Regions from separate parts of the Planococcus sp. APC 3900 genome, predicted to be linked through region 1. Evidence: predicted binding sites of a transcription regulator. Region 1 holds the regulator's gene; each other region holds the start of a gene.

The links. The regulator LexA, encoded in region 1, represses DNA repair genes until DNA is damaged. The targets are predictions, from matches to a motif close to CGAACATATGTTCG.
Region 2: the regulator LexA is predicted to act here: its motif matches at 5,520-5,533, upstream of parE (DNA topoisomerase IV subunit B).
Region 3: the regulator LexA is predicted to act here: its motif matches at 9,993-10,006, upstream of QMA04_RS13775 (DNA endonuclease).

Annotation. Positions count from the first base shown of each region.
Region 1 covers NZ_JASDCT010000015.1:1,074-9,158, forward strand. Annotated here, with positions in the region: gene QMA04_RS17805 (hypothetical protein) at 275-403, shown strand; gene QMA04_RS17810 (hypothetical protein) at 653-1,111, shown strand; gene QMA04_RS17815 (hypothetical protein) at 1,273-1,461, shown strand; gene QMA04_RS17820 (hypothetical protein) at 1,609-2,040, shown strand; gene QMA04_RS17825 (hypothetical protein) at 2,102-2,296, shown strand; gene QMA04_RS17830 (class I SAM-dependent DNA methyltransferase) at 2,394-3,128, shown strand; gene lexA (transcriptional repressor LexA) at 3,193-3,813, opposite strand; gene yneA (cell division suppressor protein YneA) at 3,979-4,296, shown strand; gene QMA04_RS17845 (YneB family resolvase-like protein) at 4,293-4,946, shown strand; gene QMA04_RS17850 (DUF896 domain-containing protein) at 5,005-5,238, shown strand; gene tkt (transketolase) at 5,326-7,329, shown strand; gene QMA04_RS17860 (YneF family protein) at 7,773-8,015, shown strand.
Region 2 covers NZ_JASDCT010000003.1:185,512-197,763, reverse strand. Annotated here, with positions in the region: gene QMA04_RS07810 (DinB family protein) at 1-43, shown strand, start outside; gene acnA (aconitate hydratase AcnA) at 185-2,899, shown strand; gene QMA04_RS07800 (acyl-CoA thioesterase) at 2,999-3,439, shown strand; gene QMA04_RS07795 (hypothetical protein) at 3,423-3,722, shown strand; gene QMA04_RS07790 (HesB/YadR/YfhF family protein) at 3,973-4,272, opposite strand; gene plsY (glycerol-3-phosphate 1-O-acyltransferase PlsY) at 4,295-4,885, opposite strand; gene QMA04_RS07780 (CoA-binding protein) at 5,016-5,429, shown strand; gene parE (DNA topoisomerase IV subunit B) at 5,548-7,518, shown strand; gene parC (DNA topoisomerase IV subunit A) at 7,515-9,941, shown strand; gene ilvA (threonine ammonia-lyase IlvA) at 10,246-11,535, shown strand; gene QMA04_RS07760 (DNA-3-methyladenine glycosylase I) at 11,657-12,217, shown strand.
Region 3 covers NZ_JASDCT010000006.1:210,385-222,636, reverse strand. Annotated here, with positions in the region: gene QMA04_RS13830 (putative bifunctional diguanylate cyclase/phosphodiesterase) at 1-327, opposite strand, end outside; gene QMA04_RS13825 (purine-cytosine permease family protein) at 733-2,151, shown strand; gene QMA04_RS13820 (SRPBCC family protein) at 2,225-2,704, shown strand; gene QMA04_RS13815 (HD-GYP domain-containing protein) at 2,928-4,055, shown strand; gene QMA04_RS13810 (DUF3307 domain-containing protein) at 4,073-4,417, shown strand; gene QMA04_RS13805 (adenylate/guanylate cyclase domain-containing protein) at 4,429-6,252, shown strand; gene fliW (flagellar assembly protein FliW) at 6,359-6,814, shown strand; gene csrA (carbon storage regulator CsrA) at 6,818-7,042, shown strand; gene QMA04_RS13790 (flagellin N-terminal helical domain-containing protein) at 7,275-8,006, shown strand; gene QMA04_RS13785 (flagellin) at 8,329-8,463, shown strand; gene QMA04_RS13780 (YjfB family protein) at 8,929-9,069, shown strand; gene QMA04_RS13775 (DNA endonuclease) at 9,104-9,973, opposite strand; gene QMA04_RS13770 (glucosaminidase domain-containing protein) at 10,170-10,910, shown strand; gene flaG (flagellar protein FlaG) at 11,038-11,382, shown strand; gene fliD (flagellar filament capping protein FliD) at 11,401-12,252, shown strand, end outside.

The DNA.
Region 1 (8,085 bases):
CACCCGTGGGAACGCGAGCAATACTTGAAGATGTACTAAAAATTACCTTAAGCCGTTGGTGCTGCAAAGCGCCAACGGCTTTTTTCTGTTTTCCGTCGAGTCCAGAAAGAGAAAATGAAAAAAAATAATGGAAATTGAAAACTAATAGAAACTTATTCGTGTGCTAAAGCGACTAATTGGCAATGACCTGGCAGACTGAGATATTAAAAAGTTTTTTTAAAAAAAAAGTTAATATTTGACTATGTTGCTGATTAGTAAAAGAGGAGGAATCATTATGTTCATGATCTTATACGCAATTCTAATTTCTCTCTGGATCACGTCTTTAGTCGCTTTCGGAAAATCATACATCCGTTACCACAAAGATGAGCGTGCTTATGAAGAAAGCCACCGCGTCGATTCTTGATCAGCAGAATGCTTCACGGTTGAGAATTGAGTGATTCTCGTTGATGGTGGAATATCTGTGTGTGTTTCCTGTTAAAGGGATTCCGGCTTCAATTGCTCCTCAAATAATTGGCGAAGCATTTCAACGGAGTTTTTAACAGAAGCAGGCCACGAGATTAAAGAACAGTATGCCGTTTGGAATTTAGTGAACTGGTCGGGTGTGATTCTTACTGTCTTGGAAGAAAGCGTGATAGAAATAGAGCCTAGGCTGATGGAAGTTAACGAGCAGGCTCTCTTCGATGGAATCATTAAAATAAGTGAACTGGAGCAAAGAACCTCGGATTTACTGAACCGTTTCGGAGATATTGAAAGAACCCTGCTGATTCGTCGTACAGACATCTTTACTCTGCTCGAAAATGAATGGATAGGCATGGGCATTGAAGACACCTTGAAACTGGCTAAACGGCCATTAGAATATAAATTATTTAAACAATCAACATTGGAAAAGATACTGAAGAGACCGATAAATGAAATTTTTGTCGATTGGAGCCTCAAAGCCGATAAAGGTTATGCTGTTCTGACTCTGCAGAAAAGTAAACATGAAAACAGTTTCTCCTCGGAGATGCTGTTTTTTATGTGCTGGCAAAGAAAGATTCCAGAGGCAAGCGGATATCTCCTTGTCTTGCTGTTGCTTGAAAATATCCTGATTCTAACTAAACAGGCTTTGTGAAATTTATGATGAAAATATGCAGAGTATGCGAAGAATACCTTTTTTTATAGTTTACAGCCGGCGAATTAAGGTTATAATTAGTTGCAGCCTGAAAAGTTAATAACTCATACTGAATTTTTCTTTCTCTTGAAAGAAGAAGGATTTTGTGGGAGGCGATTAATTTGAGGAAAATCCAAGGACTTTCGAATCTTGTAGAATATTTGGAATCAGTGAATTATCCATTGGCTGCAGAGCAGATTACAGATTTAATGTCGAAAAGAAAGATTCCGCACCGCAAAGCATTCCAAGACACTGTGATCTTTAATTTAGAACACATTGACTGGTGGATTGCTGAGCAGCAGAAACGATGATTAATTGATGAACATGCTTGAGTAAAAGAAATAACCTTGTCGTCCGTTCTGCAAAGAACGAACTGCGAGGTTATTCTTTTTTGGTAACTTTATACACTTTTTTGCGTCTACTGTTATAATAGTCTAAAAACGGAGGGGGAATCGGCTATGCGCTTTTTAATGTCTATCATTGTTTTTTTAATCTTCTTTTCGTTTGCAGGCATTGGCACATATGTTATCGGACCCGATTTGTCGACCGACCGGCTGGTTGCCGAGGCGACAGAAGAGCTTCGGAACAACGGGCAAATGGAAAAAGTGGTGGAATATGTTGAAAGTGATCCACAAATGCTTGAATATGTAGAAGAAGCCAAAATTGCAGAGGAAGAGAGTATGCCTTTGCCATTTGAAACAACTGGAGATGCGGCGGGTACAGTCATCAAAAAGGTCGGCATTGCGGATCTGGCTAAAATGAAATCGGGAATTGAAGATGGCACGATGTCAGCAGACGAAGTGATTCAGAAGCTTGAAGAGGATTTGAATGAAGAAGAGCTGCTTGCCCTGAAAGTGATCGTATACAAGGAATTATACAAACAGCAATAATAAAGGATATATGCTAAACTGAGTCACGAAGATAAAGTAAAAGTTTAAAGGAGGCTATTGCATGAAACCGTTTCGCGTAGAGTTTTATTTTGATCAAGGCAATACCATCGTACACAATGTCCAGGCTGTAGATAAAGAATCGGCATTAAGCAAGATTCCTTCCAATGGCACTTATGAAATTTCAGATGAACAAACAGGCAATATTTATCGCATTACTATCAATTTAGTTAAATATATTATCGTCAGCGAACTGTAGAAGATTTTTTCTCGGCAAGCTGCACTTAAGGTGTTGCTTGCGCAACTCCTTTTTTTAAAAGATTTTTTGCATGACAATTCGATTGGGAGGCAAATGAATGGAATTCAGAGGATCGAGTGCTTACGAGGAAAAAGATTTTTTGAAGAACTTTCTGCAAAGAAGAAATCGGGCGGAGAGCCCTAATAACAGCATTGAAAAACCAATAATCTATGGGTTGCTTGGCAACTTTCAAAACCAGGATATACTCGATTTAGGATGTGGAGATGCCTTATTCGGAAAAGAACTGTTGGAAGCAGGAGCGCATTATTATCATGGTGTAGAAGGGTCTGAAGAAATGATCGGCTTAGCGGCTGCAAATTTGGAGGGTGTCAATGCCGATCTGACATTGGCAATTATGGAGTCATTTGTCTTTCCTGAAAATACCTATGACATCGTCTCCTCTCGATTAGCCATCCATTATTTACCGGAAGTGGACGAACTATTCCGAAATGTATATGAATCCTTAAAAGCTGAGGGGAAATTTGTATTTAGTGTGCAGCATCCACTGACGACCTCATCTTTTTCAAGTAAAATGTCAGGAGAAAAAAGAAGCAATTGGCTGGTGGACGATTACTTTAAAGAAGGGGAACGGCACGAACCGTGGATCGATAAAATTGTCGTCAAGCATCACCGGACCATTGAAAGCTATTTTACTTCTTTGACAAAGGCGGGATTTAGCGTAACGAATGTTCGGGAAGGGAAGCCCGAACGTCAATATTTCAGTTCTGATGAAGAGTATAGTAGGAGAATGAGAATTCCTGTAATTTTAGCTTTCAGCTGTCATAAACGCTAAATCGAAATTGTTTACATAATAAAAATATCCATTAAAAAAAACCAGGGATTTCCCCGGTTTTTTTTTAATGGATTTGGCGGTAAACGCCTACAACTTTACCAAGAATCGATACTTGGTCTACAATGATCGGATCCATTGATGAATTTTCAGGCTGAAGACGGAAATAATTTTCTTCTCGGAAGAAGCGTTTGACTGTTGCTTCATCCTCAGTCGTCATTGCGACAACAATGTCCCCATTATCCGCGGTCTGCTGCTGCTTAACCACTACATAATCTCCGTTCAAAATTCCGGCTTCGATCATACTTTCACCCATGATCTCCAGCATGAAGATGTGATCATCTTCAGTGCCATAACTTTGCGGAAGCGGGAAATACTCTTCCACGTTCTCAATTGCTGTAATAGGAACACCGGCAGTTACTTTACCGATCAAAGGAACATGCAATACCGGACTTTTATCGATTAACGCTTCATCAGTGCTTATTACTTCAATGGCTCTCGGCTTGGTGGGATCCCGTCTGATCAAGCCTTTGCTTTCAAGACGTGCTAAATGTCCATGTACAGTCGAACTGGATGCAAGACCGACTGCCTCACCGATTTCGCGTACGGATGGCGGATAGCCTTTCAGCCGAACTTCCTCTTTTATAAATGACAGAATGTCTTCCTGGCGTTTGGATACTTTTTTCAACAGTTTCACCTCATTTGAGTAATTCTACTTGATTTCTACCAATAGTATACCAACTCGGGCATTGAAATGCAAACATAGGTTCGAATTTTATTCTTGACAAAAACACCTGTTCGCATTAATATGAGAACATACATTCCGAACACAAATTCTTAGGAGGCGGTTCAAATGACATTCATTCGACAAAATACTTATCTTATCGCATTTTTCTCATTAATTGTGGTATTTACTTTTTACGCCATACTGTCCCATAATACAAACAGTACATCAATGAGCCAAGTTGAAATAGAAGAAGGCGATACGCTTTGGACTTTAGCTGAATCTTTCAGTGGCGCGACTCCCCATCATGAATGGATAGAGGAGATTATGAAAGAAAACAACCTTTCTACTCCAAAAATCATTGCAGGACAATCCCTTAAGATTCCAAGCGACCAATTGAAATTTGCTCCTGATGAGACCATTAAATTTGCAGGTGATACTGAATGAAGAAAAATGCATTAATTTATTGCCGTGTCAGCACGACCAAAGATACGCAGGAATCCTCCCTTGAGAGACAGGAAGAAGAACTGATGAAATTCGCGTTTGAACAATCTTATAAAGTGGATGGTGTATACACCGATCAGCACAGTGGATACGAGATGGATCGTGACGGTCTGCTTGAAATGCTTAATTGCATTAAGGGAGACAAAATCGATGCCGTTTTTATTCAGGATGAAACGCGTTTGGGCAGAGGGCACGCACGTATTGCTCTTTTGCATGTCATGAAGAAATATGGCGTGGAAGTTTATACCTTATCGGATATGGGGCCAATAGCCCTTAATGATATGGATGACATGGTGCTTGAAATTCTGGCAATCGTTGAAGAATATCAGCGCAAAATACATAATGCCAAAATCAAGCGGGGCATGAAACGCGCTGTGGAAAATGGCTATAAACCGGAAAAAAATCTAAAAGGCAAAGGCAATCCTGATGGGCGTGAACGCTTGGATCTGCCTATCGATCAAATTGTCAGCCTGAAAACTAATGGGCTGACTTTCAGTGAAATTGCTGTAACCTTGCAAGGATTCGGCTACCAAGCGAGCAAGGCGACGGTTCATCGGCGATATAAGGAATACGAAAAGCTGATGAAAGACTAAAACATTGCAGAAACCTTACTTTTTTTGTACCATATGAAAAGAAGAAAGGTGGATGTCTATGTTATCACCAGACAAATTAACTAGAATTAATGAACTATCACGTAAATCGAAAACGACTGGATTATCCAAAGAAGAAGCAAAAGAACAATCTTCTTTGCGCCAGGAATATTTGCAAACGTTCCGTAAAACGATGCGTGGAACAATTGAAAATGTAAAAGTAATTGACCCGAATGGGAACGACGTAACGCCAGAAAAGGTCAAAAATATTCGAGAGAATAAGTATTTGAATTAAATACTTATTCTCTTTTTCATTGTATTCTTTTCTATTGTTGACTAAACTAGAAAGGGATTATATTTTTGTTTGAGAGAGGATGTTACTATGTCAACCCACGCAGATCAACTTGCAGTGACAACAATTCGTACACTTTCCATCGATGCAATCGAAAAAGCAAATTCTGGTCATCCAGGATTGCCAATGGGCGCAGCTCCAATGGCATATACTTTGTGGACTAAGCATATGAACCACAATCCAAAAAATCCGGATTGGTTTAACCGTGACCGTTTTGTGTTATCCGCTGGACATGGTTCCATGCTTCTATACAGTTTGCTTCATTTAAGCGGCTATGGTTTAGAAATGGATGAAATCAAAAACTTCCGTCAATGGGATTCAAAAACACCTGGACATCCCGAATATGGCCACACTACAGGCGTTGAAGCAACGACCGGTCCACTTGGACAGGGAATTGGTATGGCGGTCGGTATGGCAATGGCTGAGCGTCATTTAGCGGCTACTTACAATAAAGAAGGAATGAATATCGTCGATCACAACACTTTCGCTTTATGCGGTGATGGAGATTTGATGGAAGGCGTTGCCGGAGAAGCTATTTCTCTTGCGGGCCACTTGAAATTAAACAAATTGGTTGTTCTATATGATAGCAACGACATTTCGTTGGACGGTCCACTTGGCAAGAGTTTCTCTGAAAATGTTCAAAAACGTTTTGAATCATACGGCTGGAACTATTTGCGCGTAGATGATGGCAATGTATTGGACGACTTATCAGAAAAAATCGCACAAGCCAAAGAATCTTCAGACAAACCGACATTAATCGAAGTCAAAACCGTTATCGGTTACGGAGCTCCGAACAAATCAGGTAAAGCAGATGCACACGGCGCGCCGCTTGGTGAAGATGAAATGAAATTGGTTAAAGAATACTACGAGTGGACTTTCGATCAAGATTTCCATGTGCCGGAGGAAGTATATGAAACTTTCCAACAGGCAACTGAAGAGCTTGGGGCAAAAGCTGAGTCAAAATGGAACGAATTGTATTCACAATACGAATCAGCACATCCGGAATTGGCGGAACAATTGCAGATGGCGATCCGTGGTGATCTTCCAGAGAACTTTGATGCAGAGTTCCCGACATATGAATTCGGTAAGAAACAAGCAACTCGTTCTTCTTCAGGAGATATGATCAATGCAATCGCTAAAACAGTTCCTTCCTTCTTCGGAGGCAGTGCTGACCTTGCTGGATCCAACAAAACGAACATCAAAGGCGCTGGCGATTTTGACGCTGAACATCCTGAAGGACGCAATATCTGGTTTGGTGTGCGTGAATTTGCAATGGGAGCAGCCTTAAACGGTATGGCTCTTCATGGCGGACTTCATGTCTTCGGCGGAACGTTCTTCGTCTTCAGTGATTATGTCCGTCCAGCAATCCGTCTGGCTGCATTAATGGGGCTTCCTGTCACTTATGTCTTCACACATGATAGCGTAGCTGTAGGCGAAGATGGCCCAACACATGAACCGGTTGAACATTTGGCTTCTCTTCGTGCAATGCCGAACTTGAGCGTTGTTCGTCCCGCTGATGCCAACGAAACAAAAGCGGCATGGCGTTTGGCGTTGACGGCGAAAACTACACCGACTTTATTGGTTCTTTCTCGTCAGGACTTGCCAATTTTGGAAAATAGCGCAGAACTTGCAGAAGCTGGCGTGGAGAAGGGTGCATACGTTGTGTCCCCTGCTGAAAATCCACAAGCGCTATTGCTTGCGACTGGATCGGAAGTTAGCTTGGCTGTAGCTGCACAAAAGCAATTGGCTGAAGAAGGAATTGCGGTTTCTGTCGTTTCAATGCCATCATGGGATCGTTTTGAAAAACAGGATAAAGAATACAAGCAATCCGTCATTCCAAGAACTGTCAAGAAACGCCTGGCTATTGAAGTCGGTACTTCATTCGGTTGGGATCGCTATACAGGCGACGAAGGCGATATTCTTGCAATCGACCGTTTCGGTGCAAGTGCACCGGGAGAACGCATCATGGAAGAGTTCGGCTTCACAGCTGACAATGTTGCAAACAAAGTGAAAAACTTAATCAACGAAAACTAATATGGAAGGGCTGTCCCAAAAGATCATGAAAAATGACTTTTAGTGGGCAGCCTCTTTTTTATTTGATGAGCAGTGGAAAAGGTGAAGTTTCACTTTATCCCGCTTTAACGGGCAGTATGGTCTCCTGCTTTGACAAGCAGGAGATCCACTGACCGTAAAAGTCCGATTGGTTCAACTAACAATCAGTAAGGGGGAGAGACCCCTACTGATTGAAGTTTCACTTTATCCCGCTTTAACGGGCAGTATGGTCTCCTGCTTTGACAAGCAGGAGATCCACTGACCGTAAAAGTCCGATTGGTTCAACTAACAATCAGTAAGGGGGAGACCCCTACTGATTGAAGTTTCACTTTATTATTTTCCTCCTTATGGTCACAATTACTTTTTTATAGTATAATCCATTGTGGTGCACTACTTATTTACGCAACACGAAGGAGGTAACAAGAATGGATACATGGATCTGGATCGTAATCGTTATCGTGGCTTTACTCGCAGGTGTTGCACTTGGATTCTTTATCGCACGTCGATATATGATGAAATATTTGCAAGATAACCCACCAATCAATGAAGAAATGCTGCGAATCATGATGATGCAAATGGGACAAAAACCGTCTCAGAAAAAAATCAATCAAATGATGACTCAAATGAATAAAGCGTCAACCAAACCTAGCAAAACTGCTAAAAAATAAAAAGTACTCTTCGGAGTGCTTTTAACAGGGTTTCTAGCCCAACGAAATGTTGAATTATGATTAGATTAGG
Region 2 (12,252 bases), on a different contig from region 1:
CCATTTCAAGCAACTGCAAGAGACCTTAAGCAAACTCGATTGAGTCGAAAGAAAGTCATTCGAAAAACTTATCACATTGTATAATTTTAATGTAATTTACTTATGCTCAAGCATTAGGTATGATGGAAGAGGAGAAAAGTGCTGTCACGAGCCTTTTCAGAAGATTTAAAGGAGGAACACACAAATGGCAAAGAGCAGTTTGCACAACAGCCGCACTTCTTTTGAGCTAAATGGCAAAACGTTTAACTATTATCGTTTAGCAGCATTAGAAGAAGCAGGGATCGCTAAAGTATCACGCCTTCCTTATTCAATCAAAGTCCTATTGGAATCCGTATTGCGTCAGCACGACGGGTACGTAATCAAAGATGAGCACGTTGAAGAATTAGCAAAATGGGGCAAAGACGCTAACAAAGAAGCTGAAGTTCCATTCAAGCCGTCACGCGTTATCCTTCAGGATTTCACAGGCGTACCAGTAGTCGTTGATTTGGCTGCACTTCGTTCAGCTATGGCTGAAATGGGTGGAGACCCGAACAAAATCAACCCTGAAATTCCAGTGGATCTGGTTATTGACCACTCGGTACAGGTTGACAACTACGGAACACAAGATGCACTACGCATTAACATGGAACTTGAATTCGACCGCAACGCTGAGCGTTACCAATTCCTTAGCTGGGCTCAAAAAGCTTATGACAACTACCGTGCAGTTCCACCCGCAACTGGTATTGTTCACCAAGTAAACCTTGAGTATCTTGCAAACGTTGTCCATGCTGTTGAAAATGCGGATGGTACTTTCGAAACATTCCCTGATACATTAGTCGGTACAGATTCACATACGACAATGATCAACGGAATCGGTGTTCTTGGATGGGGCGTAGGCGGTATCGAAGCAGAAGCCGGTATGCTTGGGCAGCCTTCATATTTCCCGATTCCTGAAGTTATCGGAGTTAAAATGACTGGCGAACTTCCAAACGGTGCTACTGCAACCGATTTGGCGTTGAAAGTTACACAAACTTTGCGTAAAAAAGGTGTTGTAGGTAAATTTGTTGAGTTCTTCGGCCCTGGTGTTACAACATTGCCACTTGCTGACCGTGCAACGATTGCCAACATGGCTCCAGAATACGGCGCAACTTGCGGATTCTTCCCAGTTGACGAAGAAGCGCTTGACTATATGCGTTTGACTGCACGTGATGCAGACCAAATCGCTGTCACTAAAAAATATTTGCAGGAGAACGGCATGTTCTTCACAGTTGACAACGAAGATCCGATCTACACAGACCTTGTGGAAATCGATCTTTCTGAAATCGAACCTAACCTTGCTGGACCAAAACGTCCACAGGATTTGATTCCTTTGTCTCAAATGAAACCTGAGTTCAACAAAGCTGTAACAGGCGAAGAAGGACCACATGGTTTTGCACTTGATGCAGCTGAAATCGCGAAAACAGCAACAGTTAACTTCAAAGACGGCAAAACTGCCGAAATGAAGACTGGTGCATTGGCGATTGCGGCAATCACGTCTTGTACAAACACTTCTAACCCGTACGTAATGCTTGGTGCTGGATTAGTAGCGAAAAAAGCAGTAGAAAAAGGATTGACTCCACCTGCTTACGTGAAAACTTCATTGGCGCCGGGATCTAAAGTCGTTACAGGTTACTTGAACGATTCTGGTTTGTTGGACTACATGAACCAAATCGGATTTAACCTTGTTGGCTACGGCTGTACAACATGTATCGGTAACTCGGGTCCATTGCTTCCTGAAATTGAAGAAGCGATCTTGGACAACGATCTATTGGTATCATCTGTATTGTCAGGTAACCGTAACTTTGAAGGACGTATCCACCCGCTTGTTAAAGCTAACTACTTGGCATCTCCAATGCTTGTTGTTGCTTATGCACTTGCTGGAACTGTGGACATCGACTTTGAATCTGAGCCGATCGGCAAAGACAAAGAAGGAAAAGATGTCTTCTTCAAAGATATCTGGCCTTCAACTGAAGAAATCAAACAAGTCGTTAAAGACACAGTTACTCCAGAATTGTTCCGCAAAGAATACGAGCACGTATTCAACGAGAACGAAGCATGGAATGCGATTGAAACTAACGACGATTCATTGTATGAGTTCGATGCAACATCAACTTATATCCAAAACCCGCCATTCTTTGAAGGTCTTTCTAAGGAACCGGCACCGATCCAAGCACTATCCGGCCTTCGTGTAGTTGCGAAATTTGCAGACTCTATCACGACTGACCACATTTCACCAGCTGGTGCCATCGGCAAAGATACGCCAGCAGGCCTATACCTTCGTGAAAACGGCGTAGAGCCACGTAATTTCAACTCTTACGGATCTCGCCGCGGTAACCACGAAGTTATGATGCGCGGAACTTTCGCTAACATCCGTATCCGTAACCAAGTAGCTCCAGGCACAACTGGCGGTTACACAACTTACTGGCCAACGGGCGAAACAATGGCGATCTACGATGCTGCTATGAAGTACCAGGAGCAAGGCACAGGACTTGTTGTCTTGACTGGTAAAGATTACGGCATGGGCTCTTCACGTGACTGGGCTGCTAAAGGTACATTCCTTCTAGGCATCAAAACAGTTATCGCTGAAAGCTATGAGCGTATTCACCGTTCAAACCTTGTGATGATGGGTGTTCTTCCATTGCAATTCGTCAATGGCGAAAGCGCGGATTCTCTTGGTTTGACTGGCCGCGAAACAATCAGCGTCAACTTGACTGATGACGTGAAACCTCGCGACGTCCTTACTGTTACAGCTACTGCTGAAGACGGTAAAGTGACTGAGTTCAAAGTATTGGCACGTTTCGATTCTGAAGTCGAAGTGGATTACTTCCGCCACGGCGGCATCCTGCAAATGGTGCTGCGCAACAAATTGCTAGAAGTATAAGATTTATTCATGTGAAGGCTGCCGGGGAATTCCCCGGCAGCCTTTTCTGTTACATAAAGAATGAGATTTCTTGTATACTAATGTAGAGGTGAAATGGACATGTACATAAGTGAAAAAGAAATAGAAATCCGTTACGCAGAAACCGATCAAATGGGTGTGGTCTATCATGCCAACTACATCATTTGGCTGGAAATTGGCCGTACAAAGCTCATTGAAGACCTGGGATTCACCTATGCAGGTATGGAAAAGGACGGGTATTTATCCCCCGTAACAGACATCTCCATCCAGTATAAGGCGGCACTCCGCTATGGACAGAAAGCTGTTGTCCGGACGTGGGTCGAGGAGCATGGCCGGTTGCGGACCAAATATGGCTATGAAATTCTCCATGAAGATGGAACGATCGCCGCTACCGCAATCTCTGAACATGTCGTGGTCAAAAAAGACAACTTCCGACCAGTGTCCATCAAAAAGATTTATCCCGAATGGCACGCCAAATACGAAGAAATCAAAAAGCAGGTGGCCGATGGCGTTCGGAATTAAAAGGGACGAATTGAATCGCTGGAAACAGGATGTCACGGACGGCCGAATTGCTTTCTTGACGCATTACTGGGTGGATGAGCGTTTTCCCGGCTGCAGCACCGTGACGAAAGTGGGTTGCTGCGACATGGACAAATTGGAGGAATGGGGCAAAAAATACGGATTGAAACGGGAGTGGATGGATTTGCGGGGAGATTACCCGCATTTCGATCTTTTCGGCGATCGGCAACGGGAAATCTTGGAGACTGAAGGTTATCTGGAGCAATTAAACAGATTTCATCGGTAAAAAAACTCTTTATTCTACTCGAATTGCCGAAAGATGTGCGGACGAAAAGGCTCGTGATTTTCGGGGGAGTACGTGTAGCAATATTATTCAACTGATAAATTTTGTTGCAATTCCCAGGTCTTGAACATCTAAACCACTCTTGAATTTATCCGGAATACATCGAAAAAGCTGCCGTTAACTGTCTTGATTTTGACAGTTAACGGCAGCTTTTATGCATGAGAATGTATAAAAAAACCAACTATTCATTCATTTAAGCGTTCTGTTTTGAGTATGAATAATCAAGTTCGTGCAGGTCATCATTAACCGTGACCTGAAGATCATGTCCATCAAAATACCAGACATCGCTTTGTTCAATAAAGTAGGTGACCTGGTCTTCCTCCACCTGAACAGCCATTTCATGAGGCTGATCTTTAGTGACGCCCAAAGAAAATCCGGGCTGAAGCTTGCTTGCACCTCCGTAGCGGACAAAAAACCTGACCGACTCACCGGGAGACACTTCCATTTCTTCCTTAAACCAATTGAATGCGTCGTCACTGATTTTGATTTGCATATGGCACGTCCTTTCGCAGATGTTACCAGTTGATTTTTGGTTCTGTACCCGCACGGATTCTGGAAATATTAGCCCGGTGGCGGAAAATGATGAAAATCGCTAAAATGTAGATGACGACCATAAACAAGTAATCACCGGTGATCACTCCATAGATGGTGGTGTAGATGATGAACACCACAGCCAAGATGATTGAAGACAAAGATACCATTTTGGTGATTTTCAATGCAATCAATAGCACTGCAACTGCCATGATGAATAGTGGCCATTGGTAGCCCAACAGAATGCCGCCTGAAGTTGCAACTGCTTTTCCGCCTTTAAATTTGGCGAATACAGGATAGATATGGCCAATGACTGCAACAACCCCGAATATCAATGGATGGATATCAGTAGCAATGTACAGGGGAATCAATGTAGCAGCGGTCCCTTTCAGGATATCCAGCAGCGTAACGGCAATGCCTGCTTTTTTGCCGAGAGTCCGGAATGTGTTGGTGGCGCCCAGGTTGCCGCTTCCTTTTGTGCGAATATCGGTATTGTAGAATAACTTTCCGATCCACAGAGCAGATGGAATTGAGCCGAGCAGGTAAGCTAATAGAATAGGAAGCAATGTACTCATGATAAACTCCTTTAAAACAACCTTATTTTGTAGTATCAGTTTACCATGACTGAAGATCTTTGAACAATAGATGGCAGATTATTCAACAGGCAAGACGAAATCGTGTATGATAGAATAAAAAGGACAGGTGATCATCTTGAACAATCCTAGCCGTGAAGAAATCAAAAACGTACTCGACAATGCGAAAACCATCGCTGTAATCGGGCTCAGCCCTAATCCGAGCCGAACATCCTATATGGTTTCGGAAGCTATGCAACGGGCCGGTTACCGCATTATCCCAGTTAATCCGCAGGCAGATTCCGTACTGGGCGAAAAAAGTTACGCTTCTTTGAGTGATATTCCAGAAAAAGTGGATATCGTCAACGTTTTCCGGCGCAGTGAGTTTTTGGAAGATATCGCTGATGAATTTATGAAAATCGATTGTCCAGTTTTTTGGACACAATTGAATGTAGTGGATGAGAATGTATTTAATCGATTGGCTGATGCAGGCTATACGGTCATCAAGGACCGCTGCATCAAAGTGGAACACGCCATTCTGAAATAAGGCATTACCGCTAAGAGCGCCCAGCGCTCTTTTTCTATGAAGTTTGACAGATGGCCATAGAATAGAATACGATTAAGAGAGAGAATTATACGAACAGATGTTTGTTGGAGGGAATTAGATGGCTAAAATTCAAAGCACGGCATACAACGAAGAAGCGATCCAAGTACTCGAGGGCTTAGATGCCGTCAGAAAACGGCCGGGGATGTATATCGGTTCAACGGACACACGCGGACTTCACCATTTAGTCTATGAAATTGTTGATAACTCAGTTGATGAAGCGCTTGCAGGCTACGGAGACAGAATCACCGTTACGATCCATGAAGACAATAGCATCAGTGTGCGGGATTATGGACGCGGCATGCCTACAGGAATGCACCGCAGCGGCAAACCCACGCCAGAAGTGATTTTGACGGTTTTGCATGCTGGAGGGAAATTCGGACAAGGCGGCTATAAAACAAGTGGAGGCCTGCACGGAGTTGGTGCGTCAGTGGTCAATGCACTGTCCAAGTTTTTGGAAGTCACTATTTACCGCGATGGCAAAAAATACCGCCAGCGTTTTGAAAATGGCGGCAAACCGGTCACCACATTGGAAGAAATCGGTTCAACGAAAGAAACCGGTACAGTCATTCACTTTTTGCCGGATGACGCCATTTTTTCCGTAAGCAAATACAATTATGAAACATTGTCAGAACGTCTTCGCGAATCGGCTTTCTTGCTGAAAGGACTGAAGATCGAGCTGTTCGATCAACGGACAGAAGCCAAGGATGTTTTCCATTACGAAACCGGTATTGAAGCATTCGTCTCTTATTTGAACGAAGAAAAAGATGTGCTGCATCCAGTGGCTTATATCGAGGGGCAGCAGGATGAGATGGAAATCGAGTTTTCTTTCCAATTCAACGATGGCTATTCCGAGACGATTTTGTCATTCGTCAATAACGTCCGTACTCGTGACGGCGGTACACATGAAACCGGCGCAAAAGCAGCGATGACCCGAGTCTTCAATGATTACGCAAGAAAAATAAATCTCTTGAAAGATAAAGATAAGAACCTGGAAGGCTCGGATATCCGCGAAGGGTTGGCAGCTATTGTTTCTGTCCGCATTCCCGAAGGGATGCTGCAATTTGAAGGACAGACGAAAAGCAAGCTGGGTACGAGCGAAGCACGGAGCATCGTCGATTCGGTCGTGTCCCAAAAATTAATGTATTTCCTGGAAGAAAACGCCGATCTCAGCGCATCTCTGGTACGCAAAGCGATTCGGGCATCACAGGCTCGCCTGGCTGCTAGAAAAGCACGGGAAGACGCACGAAACGGCAAGAAACGAAAAAAATCGGATGCTTTGCTATCCGGTAAATTGACGCCTGCCCAATCCCGAAATGCTGCAAAAAATGAATTGTACCTGGTGGAGGGAGATTCGGCCGGCGGCTCTGCAAAACAGGGGCGCGACCGAACATTCCAAGCGATTTTGCCGCTGCGCGGGAAAGTCGTCAACACTGAAAAAGCAAAACTTGAGGAAATCATGAAGAACGAAGAAATCTCGACCATTATCCATGCCATCGGCGGCGGGGTATCTTCGGATTTTTCAATCGACGACATTGCTTATAACAAAGTCATCATCATGACGGATGCCGATACGGATGGTGCGCACATCCAAGTGCTGCTGCTGACGTTCTTCTTCCGCTACATGAAGCCTTTGATTGAAGCAGGCAAAGTCTTCATCGCGTTGCCGCCACTGTACAAAGTCTCCAAAGGCATCGGCAAAAAAGAAGTGATCGACTATGCATGGACAGAAGCCGATCTTGATGAATCCATCAAAAAAGTCGGAAAAGGCTATATGCTGCAGCGTTATAAAGGTCTGGGTGAGATGAACGCAGACCAATTGTGGGAAACGACCATGAACCCGGAAACACGGACACTGATCCGCGTAACCATTGAAGACAGTGCCCGTGCAGAACGCGGCATCACGACGTTAATGGGTGACAAAGTGGAGCCGAGACGCCGCTGGATTGAAAACAATGTCGACTTCGGACTGGAAGAAGACAGCAATATTCTTGAAAATGATTTGATTCACGCTGAGGAGGAACTTGTATGACACAAACCGAACGATTTCAAGATTTGCCACTGGAAGAAGTAATCGGTGATCGGTTTGGCCGTTACAGCAAATACATCATCCAGGACCGTGCACTGCCGGATGCCCGTGACGGCTTAAAACCCGTTCAGCGCCGGATTTTATATGCGATGTACCACGAAGGCAATACCAATGATAAAGCGTTCCGGAAATCAGCAAAAACTGTCGGTAACGTTATCGGTAACTACCATCCACACGGTGACAGTTCGGTTTATGAAGCGATGGTTCGCTTAAGCCAGGACTGGAAGATCCGCCACATGCTCGTTGAAATGCACGGCAACAACGGATCGATGGACGGCGATTCGCCGGCTGCAATGCGTTATACAGAAGCACGCCTGTCAGCGATTTCATCTGAATTGCTGCGGGACATCGACAAACGCACCGTTGACTTCATTCCGAACTTTGATGATTCGGATATGGAGCCGACCGTTCTGCCAGCACGTTTTCCGAACCTTTTAGTCAATGGATCAACTGGTATTTCTGCCGGCTATGCGACTGATATCCCACCTCACGCCCTTCACGAAGTGCTGGATGCGGTACTGATGCGCATGGACAATCCACAGGCAACCGTTGCTGAATTGATGACCGTCATCAAAGGACCAGATTTCCCGACAGGGGGCATCATCCAAGGGGTGGACGGCATCCGTAAAGCTTACGAAACCGGTAAAGGCAAGATCATTGTCCGCTCAAAAGCGGAAATTGAACCATTAAAAGGCGGAAAAGAACAAATCGTCATTACGGAAATTCCGTTTGAAGTCAATAAAGCCAGTATGATCAAGAAAATCGATGATCACCGCTTTGACCGCAAACTCGAAGGGATTTCTGAAGTACGCGATGAATCCGACAGAACTGGCCTGCGTATTGTCATTGAACTGAAAAAAGATGTTCAGGCTATAGGCATCCTTAATTATTTATACAAAAATACCGATTTGCAGGTCAGCTACAATTTCAACATGGTGGCGATCCATAATCGCCGGCCAACGATGATGACCCTGCAAACGATGCTTGACGCCTATATTGAACACCAAAAAGAAGTCATCACCAAGCGCTCGGAATTTGATCTGCAAAAAGCAAGCGACCGCATGCATATTGTGGAAGGCTTGATGAAAGCTTTGTCGATTCTGGATAAAGTGATCAAAACCATTCGTTCTTCAAAAGATAAACGGGATGCTAAAAACAACTTGATTACATCGTATGATTTCTCTGAAGCTCAATCAGAAGCGATTGTGTCGCTGCAATTATACCGTCTCACCAATACGGACATCACCGATCTTCAAAAAGAAGAGCAGGATCTGAAAAAACTCATCGCTGAGTTGACCGGCATCCTGACCAGTGCAACCAAGTTGAAAAACGTCATCAAAAAAGAATTGGCAACGATCCGCAAGAAGTTCGCCGAACCGCGCCGTTCAGTCATTGAAGACAAAATTGAAGAAATCACCATTACACGCGAAATCATGATTCCGAGTGAAGAAGTGGTCGTGACGGTTACGAAGGAAGGCTATGTCAAGCGGACCAGCACCCGTTCGCATGCGGCTTCCAACGGCAAAGATTTTGCGATGAAGGAATCGGATTATTTGTTGTTCGAAGGCAATTTGAACACTCAGCATATGATTCTGATTTTCACTACAGCCGGGAATTTCGTTTACCAGCCGATCAACGAATTACCGGACATCAAATGGAAAGACCTCGGCCAGCATTTATCAAGCATCGTCCAATTGGATGCGAATGAATCGATCCTTGCCGTCTGCCCATTTGAGAACTTTGATGCGGATGCCAGTATCCTGACCGTATCGAAATTCGGCCAGGTTAAACGTTCAGCTTTAAAAGACTATCATATCCAGCGGTATTCGCGTGCCATTAAAACCATGAACTTGAAATCTGGCGATGCCATGATATTCGCTGGATTGGTGACAAAAGAGACGGAACTGTTCATCGGAACCAACCAAGCATATGGTGTTCGTTTCCCGATGGATGAAGTGCCGCTTACTGGACTTCGCACCGCCGGAGTCAAAGGCGTCAACCTGAAGGACGGCGATGAAGTTGTTTCTGCTGTGATGATTGACCCGGAAGTGAAACAGGAACTTGTGCTGGTGACCCAACGGGGAGCAGCTAAGAAAATGAAGCTTCAGGAATTCGAAAGTGGCAGCCGCGCGAAACGAGGCGTAGTGATGCTGCGCGAATTGAAATCAAATCCTCATCGTGTCGTCGCCGTTATTGGGGCAACCGGAAAAGAAGAGATTCTGCTTGAAACAGCTAAAGGAATACGAATTCCATTGGTTGCCAACTCACTAAAAAATGTGGACCGTTATTCAAACGGATCATTCATTGCTGATGAAGCGACAGACGGCAAAGTAGTTGCTGCTTACCGGATTGAAACAAAAGAATAAACAAATTAACCCACTCCTTTGAATGCAGGAGTGGGTTTTATTCATTCATTCGACAAGGCGGGGAATTGGTTCATTATTCATGTGAAGTCCTTAAAAAAGCAATGGGTAACAAATGGGTAGAAAAGTGAATATCGATGAATGTAAGGAACTAGAGTAAGGCCTGAATTTTGTTGAAAAAAGGTGTGGAATTTCATAGCAAGCAGTCATGAAAAAACTTTTCAACAAATTGTCGCAATCTTCTAGACATTATGACGCTGTGATGTGTTAGAGTAGTGAGATAAATAAAAATAAGAAGGTGACATCTATGACTAAGAGCAACATCAAAGAGCTCGACAGAGAACTTACATTAGCCAGAGTATCCGTGGAAGAAATTATGGTAGCCAACCAAGCGCTCAAAGATGTCGTCATCAAGACACCTTTGCAGAAAAACGAACTGTTGTCTGCACGCTATGACTGCAACGTCTATTTAAAGCGTGAGGATCTGCAAGTAGTGCGGTCCTTTAAATTACGCGGCGCCTATAATTTTATCCGCAGTCTGAGCCCCGCAGACCGTGCCAAAGGAGTGGTCTGTGCCAGTGCGGGCAATCACGCACAAGGCGTTGCATACTCATGCTTTGCGCTTGGAATTGAAGGCAAAATCTTCATGCCCCTGACAACACCGCGCCAAAAAGTGTCGCAAGTGGAACGCTTTGGTGGAGATAAGGTATCGGTTGTTTTGATCGGCGATACTTTTGATGATTCATTCACTGCGGCAATGGATTATTGCACAATGGAAGAAAAAGTCTTTGTTCATCCGTTCAACGACAGCCGCATCATTGCGGGCCAAGGAACGGTCGCGGTCGAGGTGCTGAACGATATGCAAGAACCGGTGGATTATATGTTCTGTGCAATCGGTGGAGGGGGATTGGCGTCCGGAGTGGGTTCTTATTTGAAGGGAATCAGCCCTTCGACGAAATTGGTTGGCGTGGAACCTCAAGGTGCTGCCGGCATGAAAACGTCACTTGCCAATGGACAAGTGACGCGCCTGGACACCATTGATACATTTGTGGACGGTGCTGCGGTTAAACAGGTAGGCGATCTCTCTATGGCGATCTGCAAGGATGTTTTAGACGATATCGCTTTGGTTCCCGAAGGCAAGGTCTGTACGACGATTTTGCAGCTGTATAATGAAAATGCCATCGTCGCGGAGCCGGCAGGAGCTTTATCTGTCGCCGCGCTTGATTTTTATAAAGACGACATCAAAGGCAAGAATGTGGTGTGTGTAATCAGCGGAGGCAATAATGACATCGAGCGCATGCAGGAAATCAAAGAGAAATCCTTGATTTATGAAGGCTTGAAGCATTATTTCATCGTCACGTTCCCTCAGCGTGCAGGAGCGCTCCGTAAATTCATGGAACAGGTTCTGGGCGAGACGGATGACATTACGCATTTCGAATACACGAAACGGACAAACCGCGAAGAAGGGCCGGTGCTGGTCGGCATCGAACTGAAATGCCGTGAAGACTACGAGCCGCTTGTTCAACGCATGGCGGAAAACGGCTTCCCTTATAAAGACCTTAACAACGATTCGATGTTGTTCAATTTATTGATTTAACGGTTGCGCCAAGTACCCGCGAATCCGGTAAAAAGGGTGTTCAGCCAATGCTGAACCCCCTTTTATTGTTTCAGGATTAAAATGGTATAGTAGAAAGAACTTAAGAAATGGGGTGGCGCATATGGAAAACCGCTGTTTGTGGGCGCAAAGCAATGCACTTATGCAGGCTTATCATGACGAAGAATGGTGCAGGCCGAGCTTTGATGACCGTTACATTTTCGAAATGCTGACACTTGAAGGGGCACAAGCCGGCTTGTCCTGGAATATTGTGTTGAAAAAGCGGAGCGCTTATCAGGAAGCGTTCCACCATTTTAACCTTTCCTATTGTGCGGAGCTTTCAGATGAGGATTTGGTGTCTATTAAACAGGATTATGCAATCGTCAAACACATCGCCAAAATTCAGTCTGTCCGCAGCAATGCCCGGGCGGTATTGGATCTCCAAAAAGAATGGGGTAGCTTTGCTGATTTTCTATGGAGCTTTACCGATGGCAAGCCGGTCTACAACAATTGGACAAGTGATGCACAGATTCCTGCACAATCGCCTCTGTCCGTTCAACTGAGCAAAGAATTGAAAAAGCGCGGCTTCAAGTTTGTTGGTCCCGTTACAACCTATTCATTTATGCAGGCGATCGGAATGGTTCATGACCATATTGAAAACTGTGCATATCGGCTGGTTGAATAGCGGCTGGAAACTTGAATGACGAGGCATGAAGTGAG
Region 3 (12,252 bases), on a different contig from region 1:
TTTCCGGTGTGCCTCCCGTAAAGGCTTGGGAATGATGATTTCTAAATTAGAACCCAACGCTTCGTCTTTGCTGTAATGGAATATCGCTTCGGCGCCTGAGTTCCACTGCAGAATAATGCCTTGGTGGTCCGCTACGATAATGGCGTCAGTAGTGGATTCGAAAATCGATTCGAACTTCTTTTCCGATTCAGCGGAATTCGCTTTCAGCTGGAGCTTTTGGCGCTTCCGTGAACAGAAGAAAAGCAAGGTCGCCAACAACAGGGAAACGGAAAGAATAATCGGCAGAAAAACAGGAGAAAGCTTATCTGTGATTGAAATAATGTCCATAGAGTATACATCACTCTCTTTTCTTTAAATGGATTGGGCTGGAATCATACGGCTTGCGTAGAAATGGCAATGCCTATCTGTATTGTTTACATATCATAGCACAAGAATTACTTCCAATAAACGTAAGTAAAATAAAACTTTGGAACGAGTTGAAGCCCGAAAGCCATTAATTTTTCAAATGTTATGTTAAAATAGGAAGTACGTAATTTTATTTCTTCCAACAGTTTTGTATGGGCGAATAAAATTCCGCTATTTTTTTGTCTTTTGTGAATCGAGTTTAAGCTTCCCCTTTTCCAACCTCAGAACGACTTCCTTATATCCACCCACGTACGCGAACGGGAATAGGCCAAGCCTAGACACATTCCCAAAGGACAATGAAAATTGAATAGGAAAGGAATTGATTAAATGAGATCTGAGATTACTGCAGATCAAGAGTTAGTTAAAAAGAAACAAAGCTACGGAGACGAATCAACAGGCGACTATACGTTTGACCGTGTACCGCGGGAAGAACGCAAAATGGGTTGGCTGAGCATCACCAACATCACATTCGGCATCGCGACCGCCATCTTCTACTTCCAGATGGGAAGCGTCATGGCGCTGCAATTTGGAGCCGCCAATGCCATCATTTCTGCCATCTACGCGATCCTCGTCGCAGGCATCCTCGGAACCATTATCGTTTACCTATCGGCCAAGTCCGGTATGAACGTCAATTTATTATCCCGCGGAGGGTTCGGTTACATCGGAGCCTCATTAACCTCCTTAATCTACGCATCGAACTTTATTATGTATTGCGCTTTTGAAGGCATGATCCTGGTCGCTGCAGTCCATGCTTATTTCCCCGCCGTCCCCATGTGGCTTCTAATTATCGGATTCGGTTCAGTGGTCATTCCATTAAACTGGTTCGGCATTAAACAATTGGACAAATTACAAAAATGGTCATTGCCGGTGTTTGCGATTTTCCTGGTTGCGGCAATTTATGTAGCTTTCAACACCACATCGAAATTTGACGGAAATTTCTGGACCTATATGCCTGAAGGCGTGCAAATCGGTGGAACCGCGTTGCTGTTGTGCATCGGGATGCAGCACGGCATCATGGGACTCACTGCGTTGATCGCTTCCGATTACGCACGTTTCCTGAAACCGAAAGATTTGAAAATCGGATCGGTCGCCATCGGCTTTATTCCGCAGATTTTCTGTTTTGGCGTTATGGGCGGACTCGGCATCTGGTTCGGTGTGACACTTGGCGAATCCAACCCGGGTGTCTATATCGTCGTCCTGCTTGGGCTTGGCGGTGTGCTGTTTACGATGCTGACGCAAATCCGCATCAACATCACCAATATCTACAGCAGCTCGCTGTCCCTGTCGAGCTTTTTTGAGAACATGTTCGGCTTTACACCGGGTCGCCGTTTCTGGGTCGTCGTGGCAGGCGTGATCGCAATCGTCTTGATGCTTGGCGGCATCGTCGATCACTTGGATGTCGCGATGACATTCCAAGGGGTAGCACTGATGAGTTGGGCATCGATTCTTGTGACGGACGCTTTGGTCGTCAAGAAATGGCTGAAAATCGGTCCGGGCTATTACGAATCCAGGCAGCGGAACCTGCATAAATGGAACCCGGTCGGCGTCGTGTCCTTGCTGGTGCCGACTGCACTTGGAACCATCGCAGCGCTCGGTTATATGGGCACATTCCTGCAAAGCACAGCTGCGTTTTTCGCGCTGATCCTGGCATCGATTTTGACTGTCGCTCTGGCAGTAGCTACAAAAGGGCGTTATTACGTGAAACGACAAGCGCACGATATTCCGAAAGAAGATTATATTGCCTGAGTAAAAATTCTGCGTTACACTGGTGGCAATAAAACGTATGGTTGTCTATTCCTATTCAGAAAGGATGATCGAGTTGACGACTTCTACTGTGGTGTTATCTATGGCACGCCGATTCAATGCCAGCGACAAAGCCGTATACGAAGCTTGGACGGATCCGCAACTGATGAAGAAATGGCTGTTTACGACAGAAGACACCAACCAGGTAACCCAAAATTCCTTGCGCGCGGGCGGAAGCTGGGAAATCGTCGACCGCCGGGAAGGCACCGATTACCGGGCGGTCGGCGAATACCTCGAACTGAAGCCGCCGCATAAGCTGATGTTCTCTTTCAAGATGCCGCAGTTCAACGACCTGGAAGACCGCATTACAGTATGGATTTCCATGGTGCAGGACAGTTGTGAAATGGCGTTCGTCCAGGAAATCACGGTGCTGCATGAAGAAGGCTGGACGGAAGAAGACATTAAAAAAGCCGGCGAAGACTATAGCAGTCAAAGCCAAGAAGGCTGGAGCCTGATGTTTGAGAATTTGAGGCAGCTGGTGGAAACACCTGAATAGGAAAAACCGCAATCTCCCGAAACCGGAGAGATTGCGGTTTTTTTGAATTCAAAATGAAGTAATAAAAATATGGGTAATATTGCATAATTGTATTTAAAAGGATATGATCGACAAGAAATAAAAAAACGTTAAAAAATAATGCAAGAGTGACAATGATAATGAGTTTATAGTAAGTTGAACCGCTGGAAAAGGCAAACCCACTTTAGCATATCGGAGGAAGTCCATGACCCAAATAACGGATTTGGAATTTAAAGTTCAAGAGCTGGTTACGTTGTTGGAAGCATCGAAGCAATTGAACTCGAATATTGAAATGGAAGAAGTGCTTGAAAACATCCTGCTGCAGATGGTACAGGTTGTGGGAGCAGAAGCAGGGACCTTGTGGGTGCTGGACAAGAAACGGCAACAGATCAAGGCGTCCGCGGCTTACGGACCGTCTGCGTCGGACATCCTCAACATCGAACTGGAACTGGATGAAGGCATTGTGGGAAAAGTAATCCGGACGGGTGAAGCCCAGCTGGTCGAACATGTAGCATCCAATCCCGACTGGACAGACCGTGTGGATCATTCAAGCGGATTCGTGACCAAGTCAATGATCACCGTTCCATTAACGGTCAAAGGAAATGTCCTTGGCGCTTTGCAGCTGCTGAATAAAAAAGACATCGCCTTTTTCTCTGAACAGGACATCCGCCTCGCCGTTGCACTCGCCAACCAATCTGCATTGGCACTCCACAACAGCCAGATGTACGACGAACTGCAGCGCATGCTGCTGAGCATGATCCGCACATTAGCGAAAGTGCTGGACGCGCGTGACCCGTATACCGCCGGACATTCGGAGCGCGTAGCAAAATACTCGCTGTGGATCGCTCAAAAGCTCGAGTTCGATGCGCATACGTGCGAAGAATTGTATAAAGCGGCGCTGCTTCACGACATCGGAAAGATTGGCATCGCAGACGACATCCTCCGGAAGCCCGACCGGCTGACGACTGAAGAGTATGAGGCAATTAAACAGCATACCGTAATCGGAGCGGACATCCTATCCAATATGGAGCCGAAAGAAGCGGTGGCACATGCCATGGAAACAGCGCTGTCCCATCATGAACGGCTGGACGGCACCGGTTACCCGCATGGCTTGGCAGGAGATGACATTCCCTTATTTGCGCGGATTGTCGGTGTGGCCGATGCCTTCGACGCTATGACGACGGCGCGTTCCTATAGTGAAGGCTTATCTTTCCGCTTGGGTGCAGAAGAACTGATCCGCTGCAGAGGCACGCTGTTCGACAGCGAAGCCGTAGATGCCTTTACGGCGATTCTTGCCGACTGTGATTATAAATTGGAACGTTATGAGAAATAGGAAAGAGGCTGTCGGCTATGAGCCAGTTTGATTACTTATTGATCGCCCATTTGATCGGCGATTTTCTGCTGCAGACCGGCTGGATGGCGAAACACAAAGCCAGCAAATGGCTGCCCCTATTAACACATGTCTCTATTTATACGACAGTCATTGCGCTGTTCGGCCATTTCTCAGGAGGCTTGTCCTTTATGGCGGTGGCCATCGTTTTTATCGGCCATATCATTCTGGACCGGAAAACCTTTGTCTTGTTTTGGGTGGAGCGGGTCCAGATGGCTAAAGGGCCGGAGAAGGTTTGGCTGTCGATTATGGCTGACCAGATTTTCCATATTATTTTGCTGGCTCTTGCCGTAGCGATTTCTTAGGAGTGAAGACCATGAAGCCCAAAACTTATGTGCTTGAAAAAGAATATGCAGTAGACCGGCAAACTGCTTGGCAGCTGCTCGCAGACAATAACCGCATGAACCTCTACATCGGTTTGTTTCCGGTAAGCTTCAGCCCGGCAAAACAAGACGGCGCGGAAGTGTTTTACCGGGAAGCCCATGCCAAAGTGCTGGGGCTTGTGCCAATTTCGTGGCAGGAGTTTCCCTTTCAGTGGCAGGAAAACGACAGCTATACCGTTGAACGCCGTTACCTCACTGGGCCTCTCAAGCATTACACGTTGAAAGTGGAGCTGTTCGACAATGGCAACAAAGGGACGCGGGTCAAGTTGACGGCTGATTTCGTACCGCTTAATCCTTTAGGTTACGCTGCCATTTGGGCGACCGGCCTGCCGGCTATCAAAAAGATCATGCGCTATTTGGATGATTATTTGGCGTCGGATGCAAAAAACGTTTTGGAAGCGCCGCAAAAACCGGCAACCGTCAAAATCAATCTGCTGGAACTCGATCGGCTGTCGGCTCTTCTCGCCAAGTCGCCTGTCGCTGGCAGCTATGTCGAACGGCTTCACCAGTATTTAGCCGGGAAAGGCGACCACGACGTCGCGCAAATCGAACCGATTCAACTGGCAAAGCTGTGGAACGCCGATTTGGATGATACCTTGCGCGTACTGCTCTATGCCACAAAAGCGGGCTTGCTGAACTTGAGCTGGAACGTCATCTGTCCGAATTGCCGGGTGTCGAAAGTCGAGCACAGTTCGCTGTCACAGCTGGAGCAGGAGTTTCATTGTGACTTGTGCGGCGTCAATTATGATGCCAATTTCGATCAATTTGTCGAGCTGAACTTCTCGGTTCATCCAAGCATCCGCCAGGCTTATGCCGAAGTGTATTGCATCGGAGGCCCGATGATCACGCCGCATGTTAAAGCGCAGCAGGTCATTCAACAAGGCAGAACGGCGCGGTTTGTGATTCCGGAAGGTAAAGATGCACTGCGTTTTCGGGTGCTGCAAGCGAATGACAGAGTAACTATAGATGAAAATGCGGAAACGGGTTCGCTGGATTATTCCGATGCGGGATGGTCGCAGGATTCGGTATCGGCTTCAGGTGAAGTCTCCATCACAAACTCAAGTTCACTGGATATTGTCGTCGCCTTGGAGCATGCCGATTGGAACAAACAAGCCGTGACAGCCGCCAAAGTGACGGCGATGCAGGAGTTCAGGGACCTGTTTTCTTCTGAAGTGCTGTCGCCCGGCCAAAAAATCGGCATCGACCATGTGACGATCCTCTTTACGGATCTAAAAGGCTCAACTTTGCTGTATGAAACGATGGGCGACTCGAACGCTTACGGCCAGGTACGCAATCATTTTGATTTTTTGACCGGGCACATCGTGCGAAATTCAGGCAGCGTCGTGAAAACAATCGGCGACGCGGTCATGGCGATATTCAATAAACCCGAAGACGGGTTGAAGGCAGCGTTGGCGATTCAGAAAAACCTGGCAGCGTTCAATGACACCGCCAATGAAGACCTAGTGCTGCGCATCGGCTTGTACAGCGGAGCGGCCATCGCTGTCAATTCCAACGACCGGCTCGATTATTTCGGCCGAACCGTCAACCTTGCTGCGCGTATTCAAGGGCAAGGTGAAGGCAATGACATCGTCATCAGCCGTGAAGTATTGGCGCAGCCGATGTCAGCGGAATTACTTGCGTCTGCTGAAGTGGAGCTGGAGGAGTTTTCGGCTGCCTTGAAAGGGATTGACGGGGCGGTGGAGTTGGTGAGAGTTCGATTAAGAGAAGAATTGTTGATTAAAGAGCAGGCGGGTTGATTGGTTGCCAATAGCTGGAGTTATTTAAAAATAGTTTGTTAATAAATGCCTGTTGAGATATCTTTATCTTAAGAGGCATTTTTTTGTTATGGAAAGGGAGTTGGACATGAAAGTTCAAACAGAACAATTCGGTGAAGTGGAACTGGCGGAAGAACGCGTCATCACGTTTGATAGAGGGATTCCAGGATTTGATGAATATAAGAAATATGTCTTGCTGCCGGCGGATGCAGAAGGCGAATCGCCATTCTTTTTCCTGCAGTCGGTGGATACGGTGGAAGTCAACTTCTTCCTGGTTGATCCGTTTACGTTTTTCCAGGATTACGATATCAAGTTGGAAGAGCAGATGGTGGAGCGGCTGCAGTTGGAAGACCCGTTAGACGCCATCGTGTTGACGACAGTGACAGTCAAAGGCGACATCAGCAGCGCGACGACGAACTTGAAAGCGCCGCTAGTCATTAATAATAAAAAACAAATGGGCATGCAGGTTGTCTTGAATAACAAAGACTACCAGATCAAGCAGGCTTTATTCCAGAGCGGCGACACTGCTGCAAGGCAGGTGTAGAGAGTGTTAGTACTGGGACGGAAAAAAGGCGAAACGATCATCATCAACGACGACATTGAAATCACGGTCACCTCTATAGAAGGCGACATGGTGCGCCTCGGCATCAACGCACCGAAGCAAGTAACTATCCACCGGAAAGAAGTGTACCTGGAGATTCAGGAAGAGAATAAGCAAGCAACTTCGAATGTCATCAACTTGAGTGATTTTTTGAGCATGAAAAAGAAATAGAGCGGAAGCCTGCAGATTTCGCAGGCTTTTTCTATACGCGTCGCGCCACGGTGGCAGACTCAATTGTTCCTCAAATTGTGGCTGCCGCGGGGGCGCAAAAAATATTCTAAAATCTTTTTCAAAAAACGCTAAACATTTATTAAACCCCTCCGATATAACTACTGTAAGGCAGTTCAAAAGGATTTGGGCGCTTGCAAAAAAACAAAAAAACATTACATGGAGGTAATACACAATGATTATCAATCACAATATCGCAGCACTTAACACTCACCGCCAAATGGGCTCGGCTCAAAGCGCACAAATGGAAAATATGGGGAAATTGTCTTCAGGACTTCGCATTAACAGCGCAAAAGATGATGCAGCTGGACTTTCGATTTCTGAAAAAATGCGCGGACAGATTCGTGGGTTAGAGCAAGGATCTCGTAACGCTCAAGATGCAATTTCAATGATCCAAACTGCAGAAGGTGCTTTAAGCGAAACACACGACATCCTTCAACGTATGCGTGAGCTTACTGTACAAGCCGGGAATGACTCTTATGACGCTGACGATCGTACTGTAATTCAAGTCGAAATTGACGATCTAGCTGGAGAAATCACTCGCATTTCTGAAACTACTCAATTTAATAGTCAAAACTTGTTAGATGCAAGCGGTGGAGCTGGCGAAAACGGTACATTCTCTTTCCAAATTGGGGCAAATAACGCTCAACAGTTAACTGTTGACTTTGCAGCGATGGATGCGACTACTTTAGTGGTAGATACTCTCGATGTCAGTACTTCAGCTCTTGCTACTGCATCTCTTGACACTCTTGATGCTGCAATCAAATCAGTTTCAGATGAACGTTCTCAATTAGGCTCTAAACAAAATCGTTTTGAACATACGATCAATAACTTGAACACATCAGCCGAAAACCTAACAGCTGCGGAATCAAGAATCCGCGACGTTGATTATGCCGAAGCCGCGTAAGCGAGCAGAGGTACAGTCGTCCTGGCCGGTAACAGCCAGAGATTACGACCGGGTGAATTGCTGGAAACCCCTTATAGCTTTTATTGCCACAACGCAGCTGGAAACGGCAAACGTGACGGTTCGAAAAAATAAAAGATTGGGCAATCAGCAGCCAAGCTCCTGTCTCGAAAGAGTGGAGAAGGTTCAACGACTAGGATAGACCATCTAAGGCGAAAGCTATGGTGATGAAATCCGTAGGTGACACAGTGGCCATCACCACTGAGCGATCCGAAGTGCCCGGCCCCTACTAACACTAGAGGGTGAAGATATAGTCTAGTCATTTATGAAAGTAAATGTTCGCACGATGGCGAAAGAAATGATGGAACAAACAAAGAACTCGATTCTTGCACAAGCATCACAAGCAATGCTAGCTCAATCCAATCAAATGACTCAATCAGTTTTACAACTGTTGAGATAATTGATTCTAGGGCGTCTAACCGGGTAACGGGTTAGAGTATAACTGGGTGAATTGCTGGAACTTCCTAAAGCCCCATCAACCACAACGTAACTGGAAACGGTCGGCGTGACGGTTTGAAAATGATGAGGATGGACCAATGGATAATCAGCAGCCAAGCTCCTGTGAGGAAACTCTGGGGAAGGTTCAACGACTAGGATAGACCGTCTAAGGCGAAAGCTATGGCGATGAAATCCGTAGGGTGGCAAGCGCCATTCGAAGTGCCCAGCCCCTCTAAATAGAGGGTGAAGATATAGTCTATTCTATGATCGAAAGACATAGCGGCAAAGCAGGCCAACCAAGCACCACAGCAAGTACTACAATTGCTGCGTTAATCTTAAAAATGAGAAGGAGCCTAATTTTAGGCTCCTTTTTTCATAAGGAGGCAATCTAATGGATATCGCCGCATTATCAATGGCATAAAGCCAGATGAACGTCCGGACTGAAGCGAACGTATCGATTATGAAGAAGACAATAGATCAGGCAGAAACAAACGGTCGAGATGTTGTGAAGATGCTGGAGCAGTCTGTTCAGCCTCATATTGGAAGTTCTCTTGATATAAAAATCTAAAAAGGAAAAAGATCTCATACTTTGAGATCTTTTTTTAATCCGGCAATATATACTCACTGTTATTCTTTCGCAGCTCAGCCCATTTATAGACAACGGACCAGTACGGCCGGTTCAAGTGAGCTGCAATTTCTTTATCGGTTCGGCCTTCTCTTTTCATTTTGCATAATACCTCGCATTCTTCCTCGGTATAATTTTTCTTTCGATCAGACGAACTGACAATTACTTCGTATCCTGGATAAGATTCTTGATATCTCTTAACTTCCTGCGAAAAACGGAATTCCCAATCTGTTTTGTGATACATAGAAGGGCAATCTCTAGATACTTCGCCAACTATTTTCAGGAACTTCATTGTTTCACAGACTTTTGTTGTTTTTAATATATAACCAAACCCATCTGATCTCTTACTGGTGTTAACTTCTACTGAAAATTGAGTGTGGATATGCAATTTTAGTTTGCATAGGTCTTCTAAAGAAAGACATTGCAAGTAAAGATGGATATGCGGCGTTAAATAAATAGTTTTTTTCAAGTGATTCTTACTAACCGATATAGACAGCGAACCGTCATCTAAAAATAAAGTTGTCAGAAACAATGGGGACTTGCACAGTTTCAGCATTTCTAGAGAAACAATTTTATCGCCGTTTGAATTATAAAAATGATTAAACATTTGTGTTAAAAGAGGCAAGGAGGGAGAGACTAGGAAAGAACAAGATTTATTAAAATAAAAAGTGGGCGGTAGTAGATTCAATTTCCAAATACGGTAATCTAATTGTTGGATACTGAAATGCTCCCTATAGCTATTATTTTTTCGACGAGATCCTGGATACCTCTTAGTGATTTCTCCATCTCCTAATATACTAGCGATTAAGACATTTTGTTCGTCTGATGTTAGAACATGTAAGTCCATAGTGACCCTCCTTTAATTAAGAACATATGTTCTTTTTTAATATACTATGAAGTAGTTGTAATTGTCTAATTACTGTCGCATTAATTTAATTCAAGTTTAAAAATAAACTTTCTCTCCCACAATTATCCTATTCTTTTTTCCTTCGTTATCTTGTAAACTAAACAAGATTAACTCAAGCAAGGGGTGTGAGAACCGATTGACCAGTCCGATTTCTAACAATTTTCTTTTATATAATACGATCGCTTCGATGGCGAAGTCGATGCCTGCTTTAGGCCAGACCGACAGTGGCGCTAGTTCTGTGGGCAGTTCGACAAGCCCAAGCACATTTTTCGCCATGCTGATGAGCGCGATGATGGAAAGCATGGAACAAGCGAATACTGGAACGACACCGCAAATGGGAATTCAGGCTGCTATGCCATCTTTAACTACGCCGTTAACGGCACCACTAACAAATTCCTATAATCCGGCGATCACGATTCCGCCGATCGATAAGAAAGAAGTGCCGACCGCTGCGACGGATACGAGCGATTTGAAGTTTAAGCCGACGCAATTTATCAAGCTGGACAATACATTAGAAGGTAAATTGAGCGGAACGGCTGCACACTTTATCAACGCCGGGAAAAAGTATGACCTGGATCCGAATTTATTGTCGGCCATCGCCATCCATGAAACCGGCAATGGTTCATCACGTGCGGTCAATGATAAGAATAATGTCGCCGGCATGATGGGCAAGAACGGCCTGCGGAGCTATGCTTCCGTGGAAGACAGCATTTTCGACATGGCCCGCAACCTGCGCCAGAATTATTTGAATGAAGGCAAAGACACCATCGCGAAGATCGGGGCGAAGTATGCGCCGGTTGGAGCCGCTAACGATCCAACCGGGTTAAATAACCACTGGACAAAAGGCGTCAGTAATCATTACTCCAAACTCACATAAGATGAGGCAGGCTCTTTACGGGCTTGTCTTATTTTTTTTGATTTATTGCTAAAAAAATCTGCTTTTCTGCCGATAACTAATATAGAGAACCATTTAGCGAGTTTAACCAATTAGGAGAGTGTCCATTATGGAAGTAACCAATACATCAATACCGCATTTTCCGAAAGTCACTGAGGCGGATCCGGTAGTCTCGAAGGAGACAGCTGCTGCTGGGAAAAACAACGGCGAAAATGCAGAAAAACCTATTACGAAGGAAGCACTCATAGATAAAGTGGACAGTATGAACAAATTTTTAGAGCCAACATCGACAAACGTGAAATTTCAGCTGCATGAAGAGCTGGAAGTTTATTACGTGCAAGTCATTGATTCCAAAACTGACGAAGTTTTAAGGGAGATTCCCAATAGGAAGTTTTTGGATATGTATGCTTCATTAGAGGATTTAGCAGGCTTGATGGTGGACGAGAAACGATAAGAAGGGAGGGAAAACCCAATGCGCGTTGGCGGATTAGCATCAGGCATGGATACCGACTCAATCGTCAAAGATATGATGAAGATCCAAAAGATGCCTTTAGATAAATTAATGCAGCAAAAAGTATTTACGGAATGGCAGCAAGAAGCGATCCGCGATACGAACCTGTCCATGACGAACCTGCGGACAAGCGCGAGTAACTTACGTCTGCAATCGTCATTCAACTCTTATAGCGCCACGTCGCCGACACCAAACAGCTTCACGGTTGCGACAACAGCGAATGCGATGAGCGGTTCTTACAAGGTGCAAGTGACAAGTGTCGCGAGTGCAGCGAAGTTGAACTCAGCTAACCCCGTTACAAATTCAGCAGGTACTGCGGCAAAATCAACAGATCAAATCGGTGTAGCCGGAAAAATCACCATAGGCACTATCAGTATTGACGTAGCGAGCACCGATACATTTGCGGACGTAGCAAAAAATCTACAGGACAAGACAGCAGCTTCAGTTCCAGCGTTACGGGCAAGCTTTGACAACACGACATCCCGATTTTTCATAGCGACAAAAGGGATGGGCAGTGAACAGGCTTTTACAATGGAGTTCAAGAATGCAGACGGAACAGCAGCAAGTGCCGAATTGGCTAACAAGATAATGAATAACAGCGGTGCTACTTCAGCAACGGCAATCGGCGCAGCAGACGGCGAAATCATGTTTGATAATATCAAAATCGAAGGATTAAAAACCAATCAGACAACAGTTAATGGAGTAACAGTCAACCTCCTGCAGGCAGGCGCTGAAGCAACCATCAACGTCCAGTCCAACCCGGAAAAGCCACTGGCCATGATCAAGGACTTCGTCGACAAATACAACGAAACC